DNA from 2 places in the Lactococcus lactis genome. Region 2 is predicted to be linked to the other one. Evidence: predicted binding sites of a transcription regulator. Region 2 holds the regulator's gene; the other holds the start of a gene.
What was found. Region 2 encodes NrdR, which represses ribonucleotide reductase genes. Its sites were predicted from a motif close to ACACNATATATNGTGT; they were not measured.
Positions count from the first base shown of each region.

Region 1: a site for NrdR is predicted at 9,998-10,013, ahead of PYW37_RS06335 (deoxynucleoside kinase). Genes of this name have one in related genera too.

Region 1 is NZ_CP118969.1:1,253,135-1,265,482, reverse strand. It holds gene PYW37_RS06385 (cation:proton antiporter) at 1-1,575, shown strand, start outside; gene PYW37_RS06380 (hypothetical protein) at 1,905-2,612, shown strand; gene PYW37_RS06375 (AcpB/EbpR/MafR family transcriptional regulator) at 2,882-4,348, shown strand; partial or broken gene glpK (glycerol kinase GlpK) at 4,716-6,212, shown strand; gene glpO (type 1 glycerol-3-phosphate oxidase) at 6,249-8,078, shown strand; gene PYW37_RS06360 (MIP/aquaporin family protein) at 8,130-8,867, shown strand; gene PYW37_RS06350 (DNA recombination/repair protein RecA) at 9,167-9,370, shown strand; gene PYW37_RS06340 (RecA family protein) at 9,484-9,705, shown strand; gene PYW37_RS06335 (deoxynucleoside kinase) at 10,186-10,836, shown strand; gene PYW37_RS06330 (LOG family protein) at 10,839-11,393, shown strand; gene PYW37_RS06325 (nucleoside 2-deoxyribosyltransferase) at 11,377-11,856, shown strand; gene PYW37_RS06320 (BMP family lipoprotein) at 11,921-12,348, shown strand, end outside.
Region 2 is NZ_CP118969.1:1,807,911-1,820,258, reverse strand. It holds gene PYW37_RS09025 (patatin-like phospholipase family protein) at 1-644, opposite strand, end outside; gene PYW37_RS09020 (MarR family winged helix-turn-helix transcriptional regulator) at 634-1,110, opposite strand; gene PYW37_RS09015 (HAD family hydrolase) at 1,238-1,891, shown strand; gene PYW37_RS09010 (DHH family phosphoesterase) at 2,000-3,964, shown strand; gene rplI (50S ribosomal protein L9) at 3,961-4,413, shown strand; gene dnaB (replicative DNA helicase) at 4,419-5,786, shown strand; gene PYW37_RS08995 (Veg family protein) at 5,981-6,238, shown strand; gene PYW37_RS08990 (phosphotransferase family protein) at 6,307-7,080, shown strand; gene trmB (tRNA (guanosine(46)-N7)-methyltransferase TrmB) at 7,202-7,855, shown strand; gene nrdR (transcriptional regulator NrdR) at 7,974-8,420, shown strand; gene PYW37_RS08975 (DnaD domain protein) at 8,736-9,911, shown strand; gene dnaI (primosomal protein DnaI) at 9,911-10,792, shown strand; gene PYW37_RS08965 (NADPH-dependent oxidoreductase) at 10,785-11,507, shown strand; gene PYW37_RS08960 (pentapeptide repeat-containing protein) at 11,504-12,130, shown strand; gene der (ribosome biogenesis GTPase Der) at 12,237-12,348, shown strand, end outside.

The sequences.
Region 1 (12,348 bases), 550 kb from region 2:
GATGCAGTTGCTGTAAAGTCAATCATTTCTGGAAAGAAAATGCCCGAAGGGGTTAATGAAGCAGTTGAATTTGAATCTTTATTTAATGATGCAACAGGGTTAGTTTTACTGAGCTTAGGATTATCTGTTTTAGAGAGTGGGCATTTCAGTATTTGGGAAGGACTTGGTCGCTTTATATTTGTCTCAATTGGTGGAATTATAATTGGTTTAGTTGTCGGTGCTCTACTGGTACGAATTAGGACGGCAATCAATCTCAGAGCAACTCGGCCAGAAGCTACCATAATTCCTATTTCAATTCTGACCCCCTTCTTTATTTATTTGTTAGCAGAACATTTTGGAACTTCCGGTGTTTTAGCTGTAGTTGCTGCTGGGTTGATTCATAATTTTGAAGGAGATATGCTCAAACTGACTTCAACAAATGTTCAATTAACGAATAATACAATCTGGGAGATTTTAAGCGATATTCTGAATAACTTTGTTTTCATTCTCTTGGGTGTAAGTCTATTTGGAATTTGGGACATTTTTAAATCACTTGGTTGGAAAGAATCAATTGTACTATTTTTGATAAGCGTTTTAGTTTATTTACTTATGTTATTCATAAGAAAATTTTGGACTAATAGAAAAGGAAATAGATCAATCGAACACTTTTTCTCTGATGTAAAAGAAGAGCGTAATAGTGATTCAACAATTTTTGCTTTGTCAGGAGCCCATGGAACAATGACATTAGCAATGGCTTTCTCTTTACCTTTGAATACTAGTATTTTGAGCAACGAGAATAGGGAAATTATTATTACAATGGCCGCTATTGTTATTCTTTTAAGTCTTATTGTACCAACACTGATTCTGCCAAAATTATTACCGGCACTTGGAGGTGAAAGTACTGATAATATAAATCAGGTTCGTAACGATATGGTTGATTATGCGATTCTTCATATGGTAGAAGAAATTGAGGATAGTAAAGTTCGTAGTAGTCTTACCAAACAACTACAATCACAAAAAGGATTACAAATCCCTGACCACACTAAGAGTAGTAAATTAATGGACGAGATAATAAGTTGGCAGGAAACATTACTTGATACAACAACTATAAAAGCACAATTTTCATCTAAAGTTATTGACTATTTTAGAATTTATCTAGAAAACAGTAGTAAACATTCAACTAGTAAGAAAATAAGACGATTATTCTCCAAAAGACGACGTGGCAGAAGAGTAGATTCAGTAGAAATGCAAGAATTTGCGACAATAAGAACTGATATAAGCCGACTAGAAAGCAGTTTATATCAACAAACAATCGAAAAATTAAGTTCTCTTGAAAAAGAGCGATTAGAAAATAAGATAACTGACTTTAGTGATATTGAAGAAGTAAAACATATTTTGGAAAATAGACATTACCGTATTCGTAACGAAATTCAAGAAGATACAATTATTCCAAACGAATTACTCATAGAGGCTTTTCAACTTGAATATCAATTTATATTGAACCAGGTAAAAACTGATGTAATTTCTAAAGAAACAAGTAATAAACTTTTTAAAGAGATAAATAATGCTCAAGTTTTACAATTACAGAAACAATAAAAAGCCTATTGAGGCTTTTTTCTAAAGTAACTAAATATATTACCAATAAAGTTGATTCGCATGGTTCATAGCAACGATAAACGATTATGTTCCATCAAACAGCCGTAGGATCATTACCCTCTTTATTAGAACTCAGTTGATTACTGGTAATTATCAATTCTATTTGCTAGAATATGCTTGTGTTGGACAAGAGCTTATGATGTTGGAGTGTCTTTATTATTTCATTGATAATAATAAAATCAGTCTGTAACAAGTAATGGATGCCTAATGAATTTACAAAAATTTAAAAGATTGTTGCTAGAGAAATTGATACATGGAGGTAATGATAGATGAAATTAATACGATCATCAATTTTGTTAGGATTCGGTGGATTTGATCCAGTGGGAGCAGTGCTTATAATGGCTGCACTAGCAAATGGAACAAAGAAAAAACAAGTATATTTATTTTCTTTGATGGCTCTACTTTCCACGGTCGTTTTCGGATTAATATTTTCATACGGTACTAGTATAAGCTTGAATTATTTTATAGATATAATGAATCATATTCCAGATATGGCTTATGTATTTACCGGTTTTTTGATATCCATTGTATGTGTAGCTTGGTTTATAAGATCTACCTTACTAAAAGGAAATAAAGAAAGAGTAGATGATCAGAAAGAATCGAAATTTATGAAATTTGCAAAGAGAAGTATGCCACTTGTAGGTTTTATTTTTGGGTTTTGGGCTATGTCAGATCCGACTTTTTGGGCAGTGGTTGCACTAAGTGCAAAAGAGGGGAATATACTATTAACAATATTATGTTTAACAATTTGGATGTTGTTAGGACAGATTCCTTTATATACTTTAGTAATATCATTAATATTTAATGTCTATGAAAAATTGATTAAAATAGCAAGTAGTTATTTAGATAAAAATAACCGAAGAAAAAAATTAAGTAATGTCACTAGAATAATAATATCATTATTTATATTAGGTATTGGTATTTATTTTTTTATTGATTCATTGGTATATTTACTAAAAGGGATTTGGTTATATTAGTTTATATATTATCGTGAATTAATATAAAACATGTTTAGTGTTTGATAAACAGATTATAATCTAAGTTTATCTAATCACTTTTATAGTTTAGTCGCAAAATATAGAAGTTTAAAAGAAGAATAAGGCTTTTGGTCATATTCTTTTTAGTGTCCAATTTACTATGTTCATACTGAGCAATTTTTAATAACAAAATATAGGGGAGTGATAAAATAGAATGAGAATATGAAAACTCCTACAAAAAATATTAATTTAGAAAAAGAGGAACAGCTGTGAATATTGAAGTTTTACTTGAAAAGAAAGAACAAATACAGGTTAAGATTTTACGTCAGTTGTTCCTCAAACATGATAAGCTAACTGCGCAGGAACTGTGTGATTGGGTAAACCTCTCTCGACCTTCAGTTCAGAGTTATTTGGAGGATATATCTTATATAGGACGAATGATTGGGAAACCCATGGAAGTTATTCGTCAGAACAATAAACTCGTTCTAAACATGTCGGAATCACAAACCTTAGATGAAGTCATCAGTTTTTTAATCCAAGATAGTGTCAAATATCGCCTGATTCTCTTATTTTTAGAACAAAAAAATTACATGATTTTTGAATTAGCAGAACTCTTGCTACTCAGTGAATCTACTTTGTTTCGCAAAATCAAAGAACTCAATAAACTTTTATTGGAATTTGATATTCAAATCAAAAATAATAAATTGATCGGAGAAGAAAGTCAAATTCGCTATTTTTACTATCTGCTATTTGATTCGCTTCATCCTAAATTTCGACCAGATTTGCTGCAAGTCACTAAATTTCAGGTTGAATTTGTACGGCAACTTGAAGAAACATTAAAAGTAAATTTTTCCGAAAGTAGCAAAGATAAACTTTATCGGTGGTTGGCAATCACAGAAAGAAGGCGGAAACTTACAGATATCCAAATTACTAAATCTTTAGAAATGAAGAAAATATACCAAGATGACCATCTCTATCAACTATTGGATTCTCTTTTTTATCAACATATTTATGATAATCAGAGCAAGGATAACTGTGAGACAATTTTTTTCTACGGTTTTCTCCAATCTTTTTTCATTCTAGATAAAGAAAGTTATTACCGTTTTGATATTTATCGCAGTAAAAAAATTCCAACTGTTCTCTTGAATATTTCTTTAAGAGAGCGAATGTTAAACCACTATCGTCCCCATCGTTTAGGTTTCGAAGAGGAGAAATCCATCAGTTATCAGTTAGCTCAAGTAAACAATAAATTCACCTTTTTCCAAGGTAGCCTCTTTACCAAAATTCAAGAAGATTTGATGCTACATAAACAAAACTGGGTCGATAAGAGTTTTCAAGATTTACTCGATAACCTCAAAGATATTGCTTTAAGTTATATACCCAAAGAGCAGGATTTGCCAGAACTCATCTTTGGTTATCGCAATGCCTTGATGCTGCTGGAGCTCTTATCTGCTCAACAATTGACGGTGGCTTATGATTTGTCTGATACACCTGCCTATCAAATCCCGATGGAACACTATCTGAAAAATCACCTCAGATCTGTTGAAAAGATAAAATTAGAGCATTATCAAGAAAGCCAGAGTTATGATCTACTTATCTCAAGTAAAAGAAATGACAGTCGAAAGTTTGTCTATATACTTTCCGAGTTTTCCAGTGATTATGATTTTGAAGAGTTATTGTCGCGTATTGAAAACTTAAAAAAAGAAAAATTTCAAAAAAAAGCAATTTTGAATTAAGAATGAAACACGAAAGAGGGGTGCTCTCCTCTTTTTTTATGTTTTCACGTGAATATTATTTTACATTTATGAATATATTACTGCGGTCCCATTATTTAGCATTTTCTCACTGAATTTATTACAGAATAGATGAAGAATTAAGAATAGCAAATCAAATAAGTTTAAAATTAAATTGGGGTAGAGACTCCCTCTCTCATTATTTCTTAGTAAGCACAAACTGCCCAAATTCAAGTAATTTTTCTATGCGAATCTGTTGTTTATTTTCGACTGCCAATTTTTTTTTGAATTTGATAAAAAATGAAAGTTTCTATTCGTTTTAAAATGCTATAATATAAATCATAGAAAACGTTTACAAAGGAGAAACAACATGACAGAAACTTCTTACATTATGGCAATTGACCAAGGTACAACAAGCTCAAGAGCTATTATATTTGATAAACATGGTAAACATATCGGCAGCTCCCAAAAGGAATTTACACAGTACTTTCCTAAAGAAGGTTGGGTGGAACATGATGCCAACGAAATTTGGAACTCTGTTCAGTCTGTTATCGCAGGGGCTTTTATCGAGTCGGGGATTAAGCCTGTACAGGTTGCGGGTATCGGTATTACTAACCAACGTGAAACTACCATTATATGGGACAAGAAAACAGGAAAACCAATCTATCATGCTATTGTTTGGCAATCTCGTCAATCTGCCGATATTGCCAATGGTCTTAAAGAAGCAGGACATGAGGAACTCTTCCATAAAAAGACAGGACTTATTGTCGATTCATATTTTTAAGCCACAAAAATTCGTTGGATCCTTGACCATGTCGAAGGAGCACAAGAGCGTGCAGAACGCGGAGAGCTCCTCTTTGGAACCATCGATACATGGCTCTTGTGGAAGTTGACAGATGGTGATGCACACTATACTGACTATTCTAATGCCAGCCGTACCATGCTCTACAACATTCATGAGTTGAAATGGGACGAAGAAATCCTGAAAATTCTTAATATCCCAGCTTCAATGCTTCCAGAAGTCAAGTCCAACTCAGAAGTTTACGGCGTGACTAAAGGTTTCCATTTCTTTGGCTCTGAAGTGCCAATCTCAGGTATGGCAGGGGACCAGCAAGCTGCATTATTTGGTCAAATGGCCTTTGAACCTGGAATGATTAAAAATACCTATGGTACAGGTTCGTTTATCGTCATGAACACAGGTGAGAAACCACATATTTCGAAAAATAATATGCTTACAACAATTGGTTATGGCATTAATGGAAAAGTTTATTACGCCTTAGAAGGAAGCATCTTTGTTGCGGGGTCCTCTATCCAATGGTTACGTGATGGTTTGAAAATGTTGGAACGTGCCAGTGATTCCGAAGAAGTGGCACTCCAGTCTAGGAGTCAAGATGAAGTTTATGTGGTGCCAGCTTTTGTCGGCCTTGGTGCTCCGTATTGGGACCAAGAGGCGCGTGGTGCTATGTTTGGCTTGACACGTGGAACAACAAAAGAAGATATTGTGAAAGCAACCTTACAAGGGATAGCTTATCAAGTTCGTGATGTAGTCAGCACCATGAAAGAAGATACAGGAATTGATATGTCTGTGCTCAAGGTAGACGGTGGCGCTGCAAACAATGAATATTTGATGCAGTTCCAAGCTGATATCTTGAATATCCCAATCCAACGTGCGGGAGATTTGGAAACGACAGCACTTGGTGCAGCCTTCCTTGCAGGACTTGCCGTTGGTTTCTGGAAAGACTTAGAAGAGCTTAAAGAATCCTATGAACCGGGCAAAATTTTCCAAACTCAGATGCAAGAAGAACGTAGAGAAGAACTCTATGCCGGTTGGAAAAACGCCGTGAATGCGACACGCGCTTTCAAATAATAATCAATCAGACAGTAATCTAAAAGGAGAATAGAAATGGCTTTTTCTAAAAAAACAAGACAAGAAGCAATCACAAAAATTCAAAATGAAGAGATGGATTTACTCGTTATCGGAGGAGGGATCACTGGTGCTGGTTTGACATTACAAGCGGCGGCGGCTGGCATGAAAGTTGCTGTACTTGAAATGCAGGATTTCTCAGAAGGGACATCCTCACGCTCAACAAAACTCGTGCATGGTGGCATCCGTTACCTCAAAAACTTCGATGTCGAAGTCGTTTCCGATACAGTTTCAGAACGCGCTGTTGTTCAAGGCATTGCGCCACATATTCCTAAGCCAGATCCGATGTTACTTCCTATCTACGATGATGAAGGCAAGACAACGTTTGATATGTTTTCTGTGAAAATTGCGATGGATTTGTATGACCGTTTGGCCGGTGTGGATGAAGATTCGCCATATGCCAACTACACTATCTCACCAGAAGAAGTCCTGCGCCGCGAGCCACTCATCAAGAAAAAAGGTTTGCAAGGGGCTGGAGTCTATCTTGACTACCGTAACAACGATGCCCGCTTGGTGATTGATAACATCAAAAAAGCTGTGGAAGACGGTGCCCAAGCCATAAGCAAGATGAAAGTGATTGATTTTATCTATACAGACGGACAAATTTCTGGTGTTCGTGCGCGTGATTTGTTGACAGATCAAGTCATTGAAGTCAAAGCTAAACTTGTGATTAACACAAGTGGACCTTGGGTAGATAAGATCCGTTACTTGAACTTCACACGTCCCATCGTACCCAAAATGCGTCCAACAAAAGGTGTCCATCTTGTAGTAGATGCGGCCAAATTACCTGTGCCACAACCAACTTATTTTGATACAGGCAAACACGATAAACGCATGGTCTTTGCCATTCCACGTGAAAATAAAACTTATTTTGGTACGACAGATACGGATTATCATGGCGACTTTACCGATCCAAAAGTAACTCAAGAAGATGTAGATTACCTCTTGGATGTTATTAATTTCCGTTACCCAGAAGCAAATATTATGATTAATGACATCGAAGCTTCATGGGCTGGATTGCGTCCATTGTTAGGCGGTAATTCTGGATCAGACTATAACGGCGGTGATAATGGTGCGGTCTCTGAAACCAGCTTTAACGCTGTCGTTGAGGCGGTGCTCCGCTATAAAAATAAAACAGCAACAAAAGCCGAAGTGGAGCATTTGTTGAACAATATGGAATCAAGTCTTTCCGAAAAAGGAGATGCACCATCTTCCGTTTCTCGTGGCAGCTCACTTGAACGCGAGAGCGATGGTTTGATTACTTTAGCGGGTGGTAAAATCACGGACTACCGTAAAATGGCAGCAGGTGCGATGGAGCTCATTTGCCAACTGCTTGAGGAGGACTTTGGTTTGAAATACGAACCTATTGACTCTAAAAAATACCAAATCTCTGGTGGCGAATTTGACCCAACTAAAGTTGAAGAAGTCGTTGATGGAAACATGAAGGTTGGTGTCGCTGCAGGTCTTACAGAAGAAGAAGCAAAATACATTGCTGACTTTTATGGTATGAATGCACTCCAAGTCTTTGCCTATGCTTCTGAAATGGAAGTTTACGAAGGCTTATCTCTAGCCGAATCCGCACGTCTTCGCTATGCGCTTGAGGATGAAATGATCTTAACACCAGTGGACTACTTGCTTCGTCGTACCAACCATATTTTGTTTATGCGTGAAGGAGTAGATGCTATCAAGGTACATGTTGTCAATGCCATGGCGGACTACCTTGGCTGGTCTGCAGAAGAAAAGGCAGAACAAGAAAAAGCTTTGGAAGAAGCACTTCGTGAATCTGACTTGTCGGACTTGAAGAAGTAAAAAAATGTAAAAATAATTGAAACAAATAAAAAATAGAAAAAAGGAGTCAATATGCACTCAGAAATGGTACAGTTACTTGGTGAATTTTTAGGCACATTTATCTTAATCCTTCTTGGTAACGGTGTGGTTTCAGGCGTTGTCCTGAACAAGACGAAAGCTACAGGAGCGGGTTGGGTTGCCATCACACTCGGTTGGGGCTTTGCAGTAATGATGGGGGTTTATGTTTCCGGATTTATGTCGCCTGCCCACTTGAATCCAGCAGTAACAATTGCAATGGCAATGATTGGCAGCTTTAGCTGGAGTCTGGTCTTCCCTTATATTATCGCACAAATGCTCGGGGCAATGGTGGCCAGTATTATCCTCTATCTGATGTTTTACCCTCACTATGCGGAAACTAAAAATCCAGCAGATATCTTGGGGACATTTTCTACAGGTCCTGCCATTCGCCAGACGAGTTCAAACTTAATCAGTGAGATTGTGGGAACAGCAGTCTTAACGACAGGTATTCTGGCCTTTGGTCAATACGCAATTACGCAAACTTCAGGTGTTTCACCTCTTTTAGTGGGTGCTATCATCACAGCTATTGGTTTATCACTTGGTGCAACAACAGGATACTCTTTAAATCCCGCACGTGACTTAGGCCCCCGTATCATGCACGCTATCTTGCCTATCAAAGGCAAAGGGGATTCAGACTGGTCTTACGCATGGATTCCTGTCGTAGGTCCAATCATTGGAGGTAGCTTGGGCGCCCTTCTCTTTAACATGGTTATTCAATTTGCAAGTAAATAAACTGAAATAATATACAAAAAAAGAGTTAGACAAAGTTCTAACTCTTTTTTTAAAAAATAAATGAGCCATAAGAAAAAATTTTCTATAATCAAAGTCACATAATCAATTGAGAAAAAATTTAATTCAAATATAATTCTTGATGATGATGGGAAGTCTGTCCAGCATGTTCAGGCAGTACTTACTGGTATTCTGTCATTAGACTGTGCAATTGGAAGTGGTGGTTATGCAAAAGAAAAGGACGTTTTATAGGACTGTTCGGGGCAGAATCCTCTGAAAACCTTGAGGTAAAATCGGAAAGTTTGATATTCGTTCAACCAGATACAGGCGAAGAGGCCTTCAATATGATTAACGAGTTTATCAAAACAGGGGCCTTTGATTTAATTGTTGTCGATTCGGTTGCTGCTCTGACACCTACTTTAGAGATAGATGGAGTGAGTATTCCAGGTCAGCAAGCTAAAATGATGTCAGAACAGCTCTCTAAGCTCGTTTCAAAAGTCAACTAAACAAAGACGGTCATTATCTTCATCAATCAAGTGCGTTCAACCATGAGTGGACTATTCTTAAATAAAGAAACCACTCCAGGGGGGCAGCACTAAAATTTTATTCTTCTGTACGGATTGAAGTTAAATCAGGACAAAAAATCAAAGATGGCATTGATACTATCGGTAAGAAAACCACGCTTCATACCGTTAAAAATAAGGTATCAGCTCCATATAAAAAGCCAACTGTTATTAATGTATTTGGAGATGGATTCTCTCAAGAAATAGACGTGGTCACATTAGCGATTCAAATGGGTGTGCTTAAGAAGATGAACGAATGGTACTCGTTTAATGGTTAGAAGTTAGGTCGTGGAATTTTTAGCGTTAAGAAATAACTAGCAAGTCATCAATTTGTTTTTGAAACGCCTAAAAACTTAACCAGAGAGTCGCTACAATTTTTCTAAAATAAACAACTTACATAAATAGTATTATGTAAATAAAAAAGTTAACTACCAAGAGTCGACTTTTTTATTTGTAAATTTATGTTAAATAAAATAGAAATATCACATTTTTTTATTAAATAAATCGCTTAGTAAAAGCTATACACAAACAAATGTAAAAAAAGTTTGACATTTTTGCAGTTTAAACACGCTACTATATGTTGTGTTGTGCTATAATAAAAAGCGTCACAAAACACAACATGTAGTAACTTGTGTTTTATTGACGTTTGTTTCACGTGGTAACATACAAAATCGTCTTATTTTCTATCAAGAAAATGAGCAGTATATATTAACTCTTATAGTCTATATTAATAGATTTATTAGAATAGGAAGGACATAATGTCAGTGTTAGTATTAGCAGGTACAATTGGAGCTGGAAAAAGTTCCCTTACAGAAATGTTGGCCAAAGAATTAGGTACGGAGGCTTTCTATGAAAGCGTAGATGACAATAAAGTTTTACCTCTTTTCTATAAAGATCCTCAAAAATATGCGTTTTTACTTCAAATATATTTTTTAAATAAGAGATTTGATTCAATAAAACAAGCATTATCAAACAATAATAATGTTCTTGATCGATCGATTTATGAAGATAGTTTACTTTTTCACCTTAATGCTGACCTGGGAAGGGCAACAAAAACAGAGGTTGAAGTTTATGATTCATTATTAGAAAATATGATGCAAGAAATCAATATATTAACTTTTAAGAAAAAACCAGATTTACTCATTCATATCAGTGTCTCCTTTGAAAAAATGTTGGAACGCATCCAAAAAAGGGGTAGAAAATTTGAACAGTTGGAATATGACCCAAGTTTGTTTGACTATTATAAAGAACTCAATAGAAGGTATGAAGATTGGTTTGATAATTTTGATATTTGCCCTAAAATACAAATTGATGGTGATAAATTTGACTTTGTAGAAGAAGAATCAGCGCGTAAGATTGTTTTAAATAAAATCAACGATAAATTAAAAGAAATTGGAAAGGACAAGTAAAAATGAATGTTACAGTATTTTTATCAGCACGAGATGGAAAAAATCCTATCCATAGGATTAAAAGTCAACGTTTAGGTGAGCTACTACCCAAATCTGGACATACTTTGGTTTATGGAGGCTCTATGGAAGGATGTATGGGTGTGGTATCTGACGCTGTTTTAAAAAATCATGGTAAAGTAATTGCAGTATATCCCGATGGAATACTACCTTTAGAACCTCCTAGACAAAATGCAACCGAGTTACATTTAGCTAAAACTATGGATGAACGTAAACATAAATTAATCGATTTTGGTGATGCTTTTGTTATTCTCCCAGGCGGATTTGGAACAATGGAAGAGGCATTTCAGTTATTAACAGAAATGTCAATCGGTCAAACGTTAATCAGACCCGTAATTTTTATTGGAATCAATTTTTATAAACCCTTATTTGAAATGGTGCAGCATCAAATTGAAGAAGAAATGTTAAGCTTAGAAGTGGTTAAAGAAATGTACCTTGTAGATACAACTGAGGAAGCAATGCAATTAATTGGAGATCAAGAATATGAACAAATTATTTAATAAACCTGTAAAAGTCTATTTAGCAGGACCTTTTTTTAGTGAAAAACAGATACAAAAAGTGGAACAACTTGAAAAAGCGCTCCTAGATAATAAGACAGTATCATCAATATTTAGTCCAATGCGTTGTCAACGCCCCGAAGAACTAGCAGAAGAAATAGAAGATTTCACACCCGAGTGGGCAAAAATAACGATGGAAAATGATGTAAAAGAAGTAGAAGCCGCAGATATTATTATTGCAATTGTGGATTTTGATGATGAAGATACAGATTCTGGAACTGCGTGGGAATTGGGCTATGCAATTGCTCAAGAGAAACCAACGGATTTGATTCGCTTTGAAGAAACTGTCCCTACTAATATTATGCTTACGGAACGCAACCGAGCTTTCTTTACTGAGATAAATCAAATTAGAAACTACGATTTTTTGGCATCACCAGCAATTCCTTATAGCGGTAAATATCAATAAGAAATAATTATGATTAAACGAAAGTAAATTTGAATAATAAAAATTTTTTGGGGGAAATCTTTCTATGAAGAAGCAAAAGATAATTGTGAGTGCTATTGCGCTCATATCATTATTTAGTCTTACAGCTTGTGGATACAACAGAGAAAATCAATCAGGTAAAGCAAAAACGACTCTAAAGGTGGCACTTGTTCCAGGAACAGGAGGAGTCAACGATCGCTCATTTAATCAATCCGCTTGGGAAGGATTACAGGATTGGGGTAAAGAAAACAATTTAAAAAAGGGGGTAGGTTATAATTATTATCAGTCAAATTCAGATTCTGAATATATAACAAACTATAACTCAGCTAAACAAGCTGGCTATAAACTACTTTTTGGTATCGGTTATTCGCTGCAGGATGCTACAACGATAGCGGCTAAAAATAATCCTGATTCAAATTTTGTCATTATAGATTCTGTTATCACAAGTCAAAAAAATGTTGCGTCAGCAACATT
Region 2 (12,348 bases):
GTTGAAAGAACAAGCATCTTGTCGGCATCAACAACGACATCTGGATTTTCCATTGAAAAAGAACCACCATCAAAAAAATGTTTTCCATTGATTTCAACTGAAGGCCAGACGCCTTGAAGGGCTCCACTTGCTTGTAAAGCCACTAGAATATCAACATTTGAATTTTCATCAAAAACTTGACGCTCAATATCCTCAATATTGGTTGCAACGATTCGTAATTTGCTGTTCCAGCGGGCTTGACCTGAACCATAACGTTCTTTAAGCATAGCTAATCGTTCCTCCTTAGAGATAAAAGGTTGGGTTTTCTTAGAAATTTCAGCTTCCGCCGCAATCCAGTCTTTGGCTGAATGAGAATTTTTAGCAATGTTTTCAAATGTTTTGAAAAGCTCTCCCATTTTTTCATCGGAGATGGGAGTGATTTCACTAATCTCTTTTTCAATCTGTTCCTTCCAGATTAAATCCCAATCTTTATCTGAGCTAACAATTACGCTTGCTTGTGAACCAGCAGAAGTTCCAACAAAAATATCGGCCTCTCTAATGGGCAGCCCAGCTTCTTCTAGACCTCTAAGATATCCAAGTTCCCAAGCGATACCAAAATGTCCGCCACCGCCTAATACAACCGCTCTTTTTAAATTATTTGTCATTTTTCTTCTTTTCCTCTTCATAAATTTGATTTGCATTTTGAGTCATTTGATTCAATACTTTAAATGCAATTGCTTTTTCTTGGGGATCAATTCCGTCTGATAGCAAGTTTTCTCTCTCTTTTGTCATTTCTTCAATTTGAGTTTGGATGTCTCTTGCTTTTTGAGTCAATGAGACACGATAAACGCGTTTATCTTTTTCATCGCGGACTCTGCTAACGTATTCTTTTTCAATCAGGCCTTTAATTGCTCGATGAACACTAGATTTATCGATACTTAAATCATCAGTAATTTGCTCTTGGCTTTGATTGTCTTTGATATATAAAGAAATCAAACAAAGCAATTGAATATAATTGATGTCAAAAGGCACTAAGCGTTTTGTGAAATAAATATAACCTCTTCTATAAATTTCAGAAGAAAGCTTCCCAATAAATTGGATTCCTTGATATTCATATTGATTGTCTTCCATAAATTCCTCCGTCGAATATAATATATCTCAAATTAGTTGTCTTATCAACTAATTTTCATGGAAAATAAAAATACTTTTATAATGAAGTCTATTGAACCATGCTTAGATACTGTGCTATAATGGTTCTATGAAATTTAAAGCAGTGATTTTTGATATGGATGGTGTTCTTGTTGACACCGAACGTTATTATTTACAAAGAAGAGAAGAATTTTTTGGCGGTCATGGAATTTCTATTAGCCACTTGACGCCTAGTGATTTTATTGGTGGAAATATGAAAGATATTTGGCCACGAATTTTGCAAGGGTCTTTTGATGAAGAAAAAGCGAGTGAATTGCAAGAAGACTATGAGCAATTCAAAGAAAATCATCCGATGCCTTATGCAGAACTTTTATTTTCTGATGTGCCTGATATTTTAGAATTTTTGCGTCAAAAAGAAGTAAAAATTGCACTTGCTTCAAGTTCGTCAATGTTTGATATCAAACAAATGTTAGATATTCATCAATTGAATTCTTATTTTGAAGTAGTGGTTTCAGGAAATGACTTTAAACAAACGAAACCAAATCCAGAAATTTATCAATCAACAATGAAGAAATTGGGCATAACACCTTCTGAAACTTTAATTATTGAGGATTCTGAAAAAGGAATTCAAGCTGGAGAAGCAGCTGGTGCGACCGTTTGGGCAATTGAAGACAAACGCTTTGGCATGAATCAAGAGAAGGCTGACTTAAAGGTAGATTCACTGACAGCTATTCAAAAATTACTGACAGAATCATCACTATAGATGATAAAGGCTTAATAAACATTTTAAAAGAAAAAATCACTGACAAATCGGTGATTCTTTAAGTTTTTTCTGTCCTATGTTAAAATAGAGGAATATAGGAGTAATATTATGAATTTTGTCCGTCGGTTTTCACCGCTTGCTATTATTATCATAATGGTTATTGTTCAAATCATTGAGACTGTTGTTGTTCATGTTTCAGCAACACGTTGGTCAATTTGGATTTATTTGTTGATTTTGAACATAGCGATTACACTCATTTTACTATCACAAACTCAAAACTATCAATTGCGTCGTCAAGATTTTATTCGTAAAATTAATGATGAAGCAGAAAATTCGCTCAATGCTACCTTGGATAATATGCCAATTGGGGTCATCCGTTTTAATAGTGAAACCTTTGAACCTGAATGGTTTAATCCATTCATTGATATGATTTTTAAGGGAAATGACAAAGTTATCAATCGTGACGATATTAAAAAGATATTGAAAAATGCGAGCGATGACCAATATATCACCCTTGGTAAGCAAAAATATGTCGCAGAACTTGATTCTGATAAGAATCTTATTTATTTAATTGATGCCACAAAAGAAGTTGCTTTTAAATCAGAATTTAATGACAGTCGTGCGGTTATTGGTGCGATTTCTGTTGACAATTATGATGATGCTACAGATTTAATTACTGACAGTGGTCGAACAGCTATTAATAGTTTTATCGCTTCATTTTTAGAAGAATTTGCTGACAAATATGGAGTTTATCTTCGCCGTATTAATAGCAGTCGCCATTATTTTTTCTGTGATTATCGTATTCTTGAAAAAATGATTAACGATAAATTTTCTGTTCTAAAAGAATTTCGAGAACTTTCATCTCAAAAAGAAATTCCTTTGACTCTTTCAGTTGGTGTGGCTTATGGTTGGAATGATTTTCCAGTTATTGGTAAAGTTGCTCTAAATAATCTTGAATTAGCCCAAGTCCGTGGTGGAGATCAAGTTGTACTGAGAGAAAATACTCCTCAAGCTCGTCCTGTTTATTTCGGCGGTAATTCCGAAAGTAGAACGCAAAAAAGCAGAACAAGAGCACGGGCCATTTCAACAGCACTTCGGACAATTATTGCCGAAGCAGAAGATGTCTTTATTGTAGGACATCGCTTTACAGATATGGATGCGCTTGGAGCAGCGGTGGCTATGAAGGCATTTGCTAATATGTCTGGAAAAGAAGCCTTTGTCGTTTATGATCCTGAACAGTTATTGCCAGATGTTGAGCGTGCAATTAATAAAATGAATGAGTCTTCTGATGGTTTTACGCATATTGTCCAGTTAGAAACTGCCCAAAAACTGAAGAAAAAAGATTCATTACTTATCATGGTTGACCATTCAAAAACAAGTCAAACCTTAAATCTTGAATTCTATAAATCATTTGAGAAATTAGTAGTCATTGACCACCACAGACGTGATGATGATTTTCCAGAACATGCACTTCTGTCATATATTGAATCATCAGCAAGCTCTGCTAGTGAATTAACTGTCGAAATTCTTCAATTCCATGATAACAATCAAAGAAAAATGTCAACCATTGAAGCTAGTATTGTTCTTGCGGGTATTGAATTAGACACTAAAAACTTTACAAAAACAACGACCGAAAGAACATTTGAAGCAGCAGCTTATCTACGCTCTCGTGGAGCTGATAACGATTTAATTAAAATGATTATGGCTACTGACTTTGATAAATATAAGAAGGCCAATGAAATTGTTCTTAATGCAAAAATGGTTTTACCAGGAATTGCTTTAGGAGTTGGACTTAAACATCAAAAATATGATAATATAGCAACAGCAAAAGCTGCTGACACTCTCCTAGATATGGCAGGGATTACTGCTGCATTTGCAATTACACAACATACTAATGGCTATATTTCTATTTCTGCTCGTTCTCGAAATGGTTTTAATGTTCAAACGATTATGGAGCAAATGGGTGGGGGTGGACATTTTAATAATGCTGCAACCCAAATATATGAAAAATATATCGATGAAGTGCAAGAAGATTTAATTGAAATACTAAAAGAAAGAGAAAACGAAAAATGAAAGTTGTATTCTTAGAAGACGTTAAAGGACAAGGAAAAAAAGGTCAAATTAAAGAAGTACCAACAGGTTATGCTCAAAACTTTTTAATTAAGAAAAATTTGGCAAAAGTTGCTACAGCAGCTGCTCTTTCTGAAGTGAAAGGTCAAGCCAAAGCTAAGGAAAAAGAAGAAGCAGAACTTTTAGCAGAAGCAAAAGCCCTTAAAGAAGTTCTTGAAAAAGAAGACACTGTTGTTGAAATCAAAATGAAAGTTGGACAAACAGGTCACACTTTTGGTGCTGTAGATAAAGCAGATATCGCAAAAGCCCTTAAAAGTCAATTTAATCTCAAGTTAGATAAACGCAAAATTCAATTGATTAACAAAATTCAAGCTTTGGGAACAAAAGATGTACCAGTTAAACTTCACCGTGATGTGACAGCCGTGGTTAAAGTCAAAATTAGCGAGGCCTAAACTAAATGCCCGAAATTGATTTAATAAAAGCCCCGCCTCAAGACCTAGCCGCTGAGCAGGCCGTTCTTGGGGCTGTTTTTTTAGATAGCGAACGCTTAGTCGAAATTAAAGAATTTTTAAGTTCAGATGATTTCTATAAAAATGCTCATAAGATAATTTTTCGGACAATGGAAAAATTATCTGATGCTCGTGAAGCAATTGACGTCTTAACCATTCGTTCACATCTTGAAAATCAAGGGGAGCTGGAGGCAATTGGGGGGATTGCTTATATTGCAGAACTTGCCACCGCAACCCCCACCGCAGCAAATGCGGCCTATTATGCCAAGATTGTTGCTGAAAAATCATTACTCCGTCAACTGATAAATCGTCTAACTGAATCAGTCGAAAAAGCTTATGAACAAGATTCACCAGCGGACGATATTTTAGCTCAAGCAGAAAAAAGTTTAATTGACGTCCAACAAGGACGTAATACAAATGGCTTTAAGAAAATTTCTGATGTCCTAGCGATTCATATGGATGACCTTGAGCAAAAAGCTCAACAAAAGTCTAATATTACAGGTATCGCAACAGGTTATCCCGCTTTAGATAACATGACAACAGGTCTTCATGAAGAAGAATTGATTATTCTTGCGGCTCGTCCAGCGGTTGGTAAAACAGCTTTTGCCTTAAATATTGCTCAAAATATTGGGACAAAGCAAGACCGGACCGTTGCAATTTTCTCTCTTGAAATGGGGGCAGAAAGTCTTGTCAGCCGGATGATTGCTGCCGAAGGTTCAATTGATTCACACAGCTTACGTACTGGACAATTAAATGACCAAGAATGGAATGATTATTTCATGGCAACAGGGACTTTATCAAGAGCAAGTATTTATATTGATGACACACCAGGGATAAAGATTTCTGAAATTCGGGCGCGTTCAAGAAAATTAGCCCAAGAAACAGGAAATCTTGGTTTGATTGTTATTGACTACTTACAATTGATTTCTGGAACTGGTCGAGAAAATCGTCAACAAGAAGTTTCTGAAATTTCTCGTCAGTTAAAAATTTTAGCTAAAGAATTAAAAGTTCCTGTTATTGCCCTTTCACAGCTCTCACGTGGAGTGGAACAACGTCAAGATAAACGACCAGTTTTGTCTGATATCCGTGAATCTGGGTCAATCGAGCAAGATGCCGATATTGTCGCATTTCTTTATCGAGATGACTATTATGAACGTGGAACTGGTGAAGATGAAGACGGTGAAGAGATTCTGGAAGATAATAAAGTTGAAGTTATTATTGAAAAAAACCGTTCAGGAAGCCGTGGAACAGTCGAATTACTCTTTATTAAAGAGCATAATAAATTCGCAAGTATTGATAACCGATATGGCGACTAGATTTTTTTGACTAATTCGTGTTATAATATGAGTAATTGTCTAATTCTCTTTATTAATAAAAATGAACGATAAAGAATACATTATAAAATTTGATTCTTTTAATCAAAAAAGAGAGATATAATCAAGGATAAAATTAGATTTATAAGGTAAGCGTTCGGAGAAATCCGACTTTTACGTCTTATTTGGAGGAAAAAATGGATAACCAAAATCAAGAAATAGGAAAAATCGTTGACATTCGTGAAAAAGTTCAAGCACACTTGGGTGAAACGATTGAAATTACTTCACAATTTGGTCGTAAACGCGAAAATCGTCATAAAGTGAACTTGATTGAAGCCTATGCAACACATTTCATTATTGAAAATATTCCGGCTCGTGGTCCTAAAACAACTGAGTCATATCAATATGCTGACATTTTGACTCAAACTATTTTAATTCACTATCCAAACGCATAAGTTTGAGGAATAAAGTAAATGGTTCAAATAATGATTAATAGATTTTTAAAGGAAAGGAGGAGATAAGGATGATGAAAGCCGATTGGGATATGACGCCTGTTAAAGGTGGCTCTGGCAATGCATTTTTTGGGAAAAGTGATCAGGAACGCGTTTTTATTAAAAAAAACGGCAGTCCATTTTTGCCGAGTATTTATCTTGAGGGAATCACGCCAAAAGTCTTATGGACAAAACGTACGGCTGAAGGCGATACCTTATCTGCTCAACCTTGGATTGACGGTCATACACTAAGTCCTGAGGATATGGAAGACCGCCAAATTAATCATATTTTAGCACATTTGCATGACTCAAAAAAATTGGTTGAATCTTATAAGAAGTTGGGAAGTCAAATTATTCTTCCTGAACAATTATTAGAGGATTGTGTCCAAAATACTGAGGCTTTACGAACAAATCATTTTTTGTCAGGAATCATTGAAGAAATGCGTCAACAAGTTCCCGAAATCAAAAATGAAGAGGTCGTAGTCGTTCATGGCGATGTCAATCATAAAAATTGGTTAGTGGATGATAATTCAGGAAAAATTTATTTAGTAGATTGGGATACCGTCTTTTTATCAGATTCAATGGTTGATATGGCACATGTTTTATCACATTATATTAAACCAAATAACTGGTCTTTGTGGTTGATGACATCTGGTGTTAGACCTCGTTCAGATATTATGGATAAAGTGGCTTGGTATGGAAAACTTTCTTTTCTTCGCCAAATCTCTGAATATCTTTCTAGAGGAAAAATGAAAGAAGTGAATCAAGAAATCTTGGGACTTCGTAAATTTTGTGAATTATTTTAGTAAAAATAGGCTAGGGTTTGGACCTTCCTATTTTTTGGCTTATAATTGAATAATAAAAATAAAGAAATAGAAGATCACTTTTGCTGATTTTCTATCAAAAATTAAAAAATTGAGGTAAAAATTGCGCGTCAGAAATCGTAAAGGGGCAGGCGAAATGCTTGCTGAAAACGCACATATCGTAGTTGAAAATCCAGCGGACTTTAAAGGACGTTGGTCAGAACGTTTTGGAAATGATCATCCGATTCATATTGAAGTGGGTTGTGGAAAAGGAGCTTTCATCACAGGAATGGCAGCTCTTCATCCAGAAATAAATTACATTGCAATTGATATGCAATTATCAGTTTTATCTTATGCTTTAGATAAAGTAATTGAAGCAGATTTGCCAAACGTACAAATGATGCTTGTTGATGGAGCTGCTTTGAGTGAATATTTTGCTGATGGTGAAATTGACCAAGTCTATTTGAACTTTTCTGACCCTTGGCCAAAAGGACGTCATGAAAAACGTCGTTTGACTTATAAATCTTTTCTTGCAACTTATGAAAAGATTTTACGTCCTGAAGGTGAAATTCATTTCAAAACTGATAATCGTGGATTGTTTGAATATTCTTTAGTTTCTTTAGCTAACTATGGCATGGAACTTAAAAAAGTTTGGTTAGATTTACACCAAGACGAAGAATTTGCACCTCAAAATGTAATGACCGAGTATGAGCAAAAATTCTCACAAAAAGGTCAAGTAATTTATAGATTAGAAGCAAAATTTTTGCCTAAGAAGTAAATAAGTTGCTTTCTGTCATTAAAACTAATGAAAAAAATTACTGACAGAATAAGAAAGTCTAAACCAATTTTCTGTCAGTAAAATTAATAAGAATTTATTATCTATTAAGGAGAATAAAATGAGATGTCCAAAGTGTTCTTCTGAAGAATCAAAAGTTGTTGATTCAAGACAAGCCGAAGATGCTATTCGCCGTCGTCGTGTTTGTGAATCATGTGGTTTTCGCTTCACAACCTTTGAACGTATCGAAGAAATGCCCCTTTTAGTCATCAAAAAAGATGACAAACGTGAACCCTTTAATCGTGAAAAAATTGTTCGTGGTTTAGTTCGTTCAGCATACAAACGCCCAGTATCAAGTGAAGATATTGAAACAACAGTTGCAAATGTTGAAAGAAAAATCCGTCAACTAGACAGTAATGAAGTTGAATCAGATGTCATTGGTGAATTTGTGATGCAAGAATTAGCTGAATTGGATGATATCACCTATATCAGATTTGCCAGCGTCTATCGTTCATTCAAAGATGTCAGTGAATTAGAAGAGCTCCTTAAAAATATTACCAAAAAATAAATCCGTCAGTAAAAAGCGACTGAATAGGGAGCATTTTATCGGCAGATAAAAGAAAGATCAGCTCGCTGAACTTTCTGTCAGTAAAAAGCGACTGAATAGGGAGCATTTTATCGGCAAATAAAAGAAAGATCAGCTCGCTGAACTTTCTGTCAGTAAAAAGTGACTGAATAAGGAACATTTTATCGGCAGATAAAAGAAAGATCAGCTTGCTGAACTTTCTGTCAGTAAAAAGTGACTGAATAAGGAGCATTTTATCGGCAAATAAAAGAAAGATCAGCTTGCTGAACTTTCTGTCAGTAAAAAGTGAGGAAAAAAATGAGAGCGGGAGATTCATTTACAATGCTTAATCGAGGAAAGACCAGCTTTGACGCTGAGGCTTTTCGTCTGCTCTATTTACCAATCATTGGCACGGATGCCTTTGCGCTTTATCAGTTAATGCTAAGCTTCTCTACTGGAAGAATTTCTCACTTTTTGGAATATCTAAATCTCGGCCTCAATCCTTTTATTGAAGCATTAGATAAATTATCTGGCTTATCATTAGTTCGTGTTTATGATGATCATACCAGTCTTTATTTTGAAGTAAAAAGTCCGCTAAATTTTGAAAATTTCCTTGCAGATGATTTTTATAGACAACTTTTGATTTCAAGAATTGGTGAAAATCGAGTAGCTGCTTTAGCTAAAAGAATGGAACCAAAAGGAAAAGAAATTTCCAAGAAATTTCATGAAGTTTATAAAGTTAGTTTTGACTCACAAGCTCAACAAAACCCTTCAAATACAAATGAACGTTTTGAAATGGGGGCCTTTAAAAGTATTATGGAACGTCAAGGCTATCATTTAAACAATGAAAATCAAGACTCCTTAACGCTCTATTCACTAGCAGAAAAATTTGAACTCAATTGGTACGAATTATTCAAGCAAGCAGAAAAAACAGCCAATGCTGATAAAACTTTGAACATGAATAATTTGATGAGAAGTCTTTCAGGAGCTAGCCAACCGCAACCAGCACTTTCAGCTTTTCCTAAAGCATTTGCCGATTTGATTGTCATCAGTAAATCTCATGAACCAGATGATTTCATCCGACAGATAAAAGCGCAAGCTGGAGGATTTGTCAGTTCGGAAGAACATAAGCTTTTAACTAATTTAAGTCGCCAAAATTTGCCAGCAGAAGTCCAAAATATTTTGATTCACTATGTTTTAGTACAGCAAAAAAATGCGTCGTTAAATCCAAATTTTGTAAATGCATTAGCCAACGACTGGATGAGAAATGAAGTATTTACAGCTGAAACAGCGGTAAAACGAATTTTGGAACGAGAAGAATTAGCTGCTGCTAAAGCAAAAACTGGAGCAGAAAAACGACCAATGAAAATCAAAAAAGAAGCACCAAAATGGTCAAATCCAGATTATGAAAATAAGACAAGCCAAGAAGAACTTGCAAAACTTGAGAAAATAAGGCTTGACTCTCTCAAAAAACTGAAAGGAGAGCAAAATTAATGGAATCTATCGGAGACATCTTAGGGAAACGTCAAGACATCCGTGAAAATTTTGAAAAATTAGTCGCAGAAGTATTAAAAAATGCTGATGTGCAAGCTTTTATTGCCCAACATCAAATGACTTCTGACGAAATTCAACGCTCTTACTCCAAGTTTTATGAATACGTTCGTGAGCATGAAAAATTTGAAAAAGGTGAAAAACGGGCAGCTGATGGTTATGAACCTGTTTTAATCATGAATCACGGCTATGCTGATGTTTCATATCAAACGACAAATGAATTGGCGCAGCAACAAGCAGCTCAAAACCTTTTGCGACGTGTGAATATTATTGGACTTCCAAAAGATTTAAAACAAGTCACTTTGGCAGATATTGCCCTTGATGATGTTCAAAGAATCAAACCATACCAAGCCCTAGTTGATTTTATTACTAATTTTCCCAAGAAAAAAGGACTTTATCTTTATGGAGATTTTGGTGTTGGGAAATCTTTCATGCTTGCGGCAATGGCAAACGAATTAGCCAAAAAAGGAATTTCAACAACTTTACTTCATTATCCCACTTTCATTTCTGATTTAGATTTTGACAATGCCAAAGTCTGGGTCAATGAAATAAAAGCCAGCCAAGTTTTAGTTTTGGATGATATTGGGGCAGAGCAAAACAACGCTTGGGTTCGTGACAGTATTTTACAAGTCATTTTACAACATCGCATGCAAGAAAATCTCCCGACTTTCTTCACTTCAAATTTAAGAATGGAAGAATTAGAACAGCATTTAGCCGAAACCAAGCGAGCTGATGAAATTTGGCCAGCAAAACGTGTTATGGAACGCGTGAAATATTTGGCAGAAGAAATGCGATTAGAGGGGACGAATAGACGTCATGACTGAAACAAATGAAACGATTGATTTAATGATGAATCACACTTCGGTCAGAAATTTTACAGAAGAAGCAATTGAGCCTAAAGATTTGGAAAAAATCTTAAAAGCTGCTCAAATGGCATCAACATGGAAAAATTTCCAATCATATTCTGTGATTGTTGTAGAATCACAAGCTCAAAAAGATGCGATTTATGAATTTCAACCACAAAAATCAATCAAAAATTGTGCAGCATATTTAGTTTTTGTTGGCGATTTAAATCGTGCTCAAAAGGCAGTCGAATTGCATCAAGGTAATTTCCAACCGCAAGGAATTGAAAGCTTATTGATTACATCAGTTGATGCCGCAACAGCTGGACAAAATGCGCTTCTTGCAGCGGAATCTTTAGGCTACAACGGGGTGATGGTTGGCTTAATTCGAGACCAATCCTCAGAAATTTCTAAAGTCTTGAACTTGCCAGATTATACTTATCCTATTTTTGGCATTGCACTCGGTAAAGCCGCACGTTTGAACAAAGTAAAACCACGTCTTCCTTTGGAAGCAACAGCTTTTAAAGAAAAATATGTTAAGCAAACGTCTGAAACCATTGAAAAATATGACCAAGTTCAAGAAGAATATGCTGGAAATAGACGCTTAAACAAATGGTCTGAACGGATTGTTGACCAGTGGGGCCAACCAGAAATTTCAGCTTCAACAGAAAATTTAAAGGCGAAAAAATTACTGTGAAATTAAAGAAAATCTTAGAACCAAAACTTCCAGCCACCTATCAAGTAGCCACAAGTCAAGATTTTATTGATGGAGAAATTTATCAAGCAGAATTTATAGATAAAACTTTGACAATCAATCAAAGAACTATTTTTTCAGGTTGTTCTTTCAAAAACACAACCTTTGAATTTACTGACAATACGATCAGTGAATTTACAGATTGCCTTTTTGAAAAATGTGATTTTTCCAATTTAAACTTCAATAAAATTGGCATTTATCGCTCAATCTTTAAATCCTGCAAATTGCTAGGAACTGATTTTACTGAAAGTCACTTACAAGACCTTCAGTTTACAGAAAATCTAATGACTTATGCAAATTTTTCAGGTTCTACCTTAAAGTCAGTCCGCTTTTTAGAAAATGAAGCTAAAGAAACCTTCTTTACTGCCTGTAATTTTAAGAATGTGGAGCTTTTAAAAAATCAATTAGAAGCAGCAAATTTTTGGGAAACAGCACTTGCAGGAATTGATTTTTCTACGAATCAATTTGAACACATGGAAGTTACACCTCAACTCGCTAAAAATATGAAGATAAGTCTTAGTCAAGCCCCATTTTTTACTAGCCTGTTTGGCATTGAAATTATCTAAAATGAACCTCGAAACCCAAATCTAAAATTATATAGTCTATGGATTACAACCTCCTTCACTATTATAATTTTTTATCCAATAAGTAAACAAAGAAAGAAATAAAAATATGAGCTTACCTACAGTAGCCATCGTTGGCCGTCCAAATGTCGGAAAATCAACGATATTCAACCGTATTGCAGGAGAACGCATCTCAATTGTCGAAGACATTCCAGGTGTAA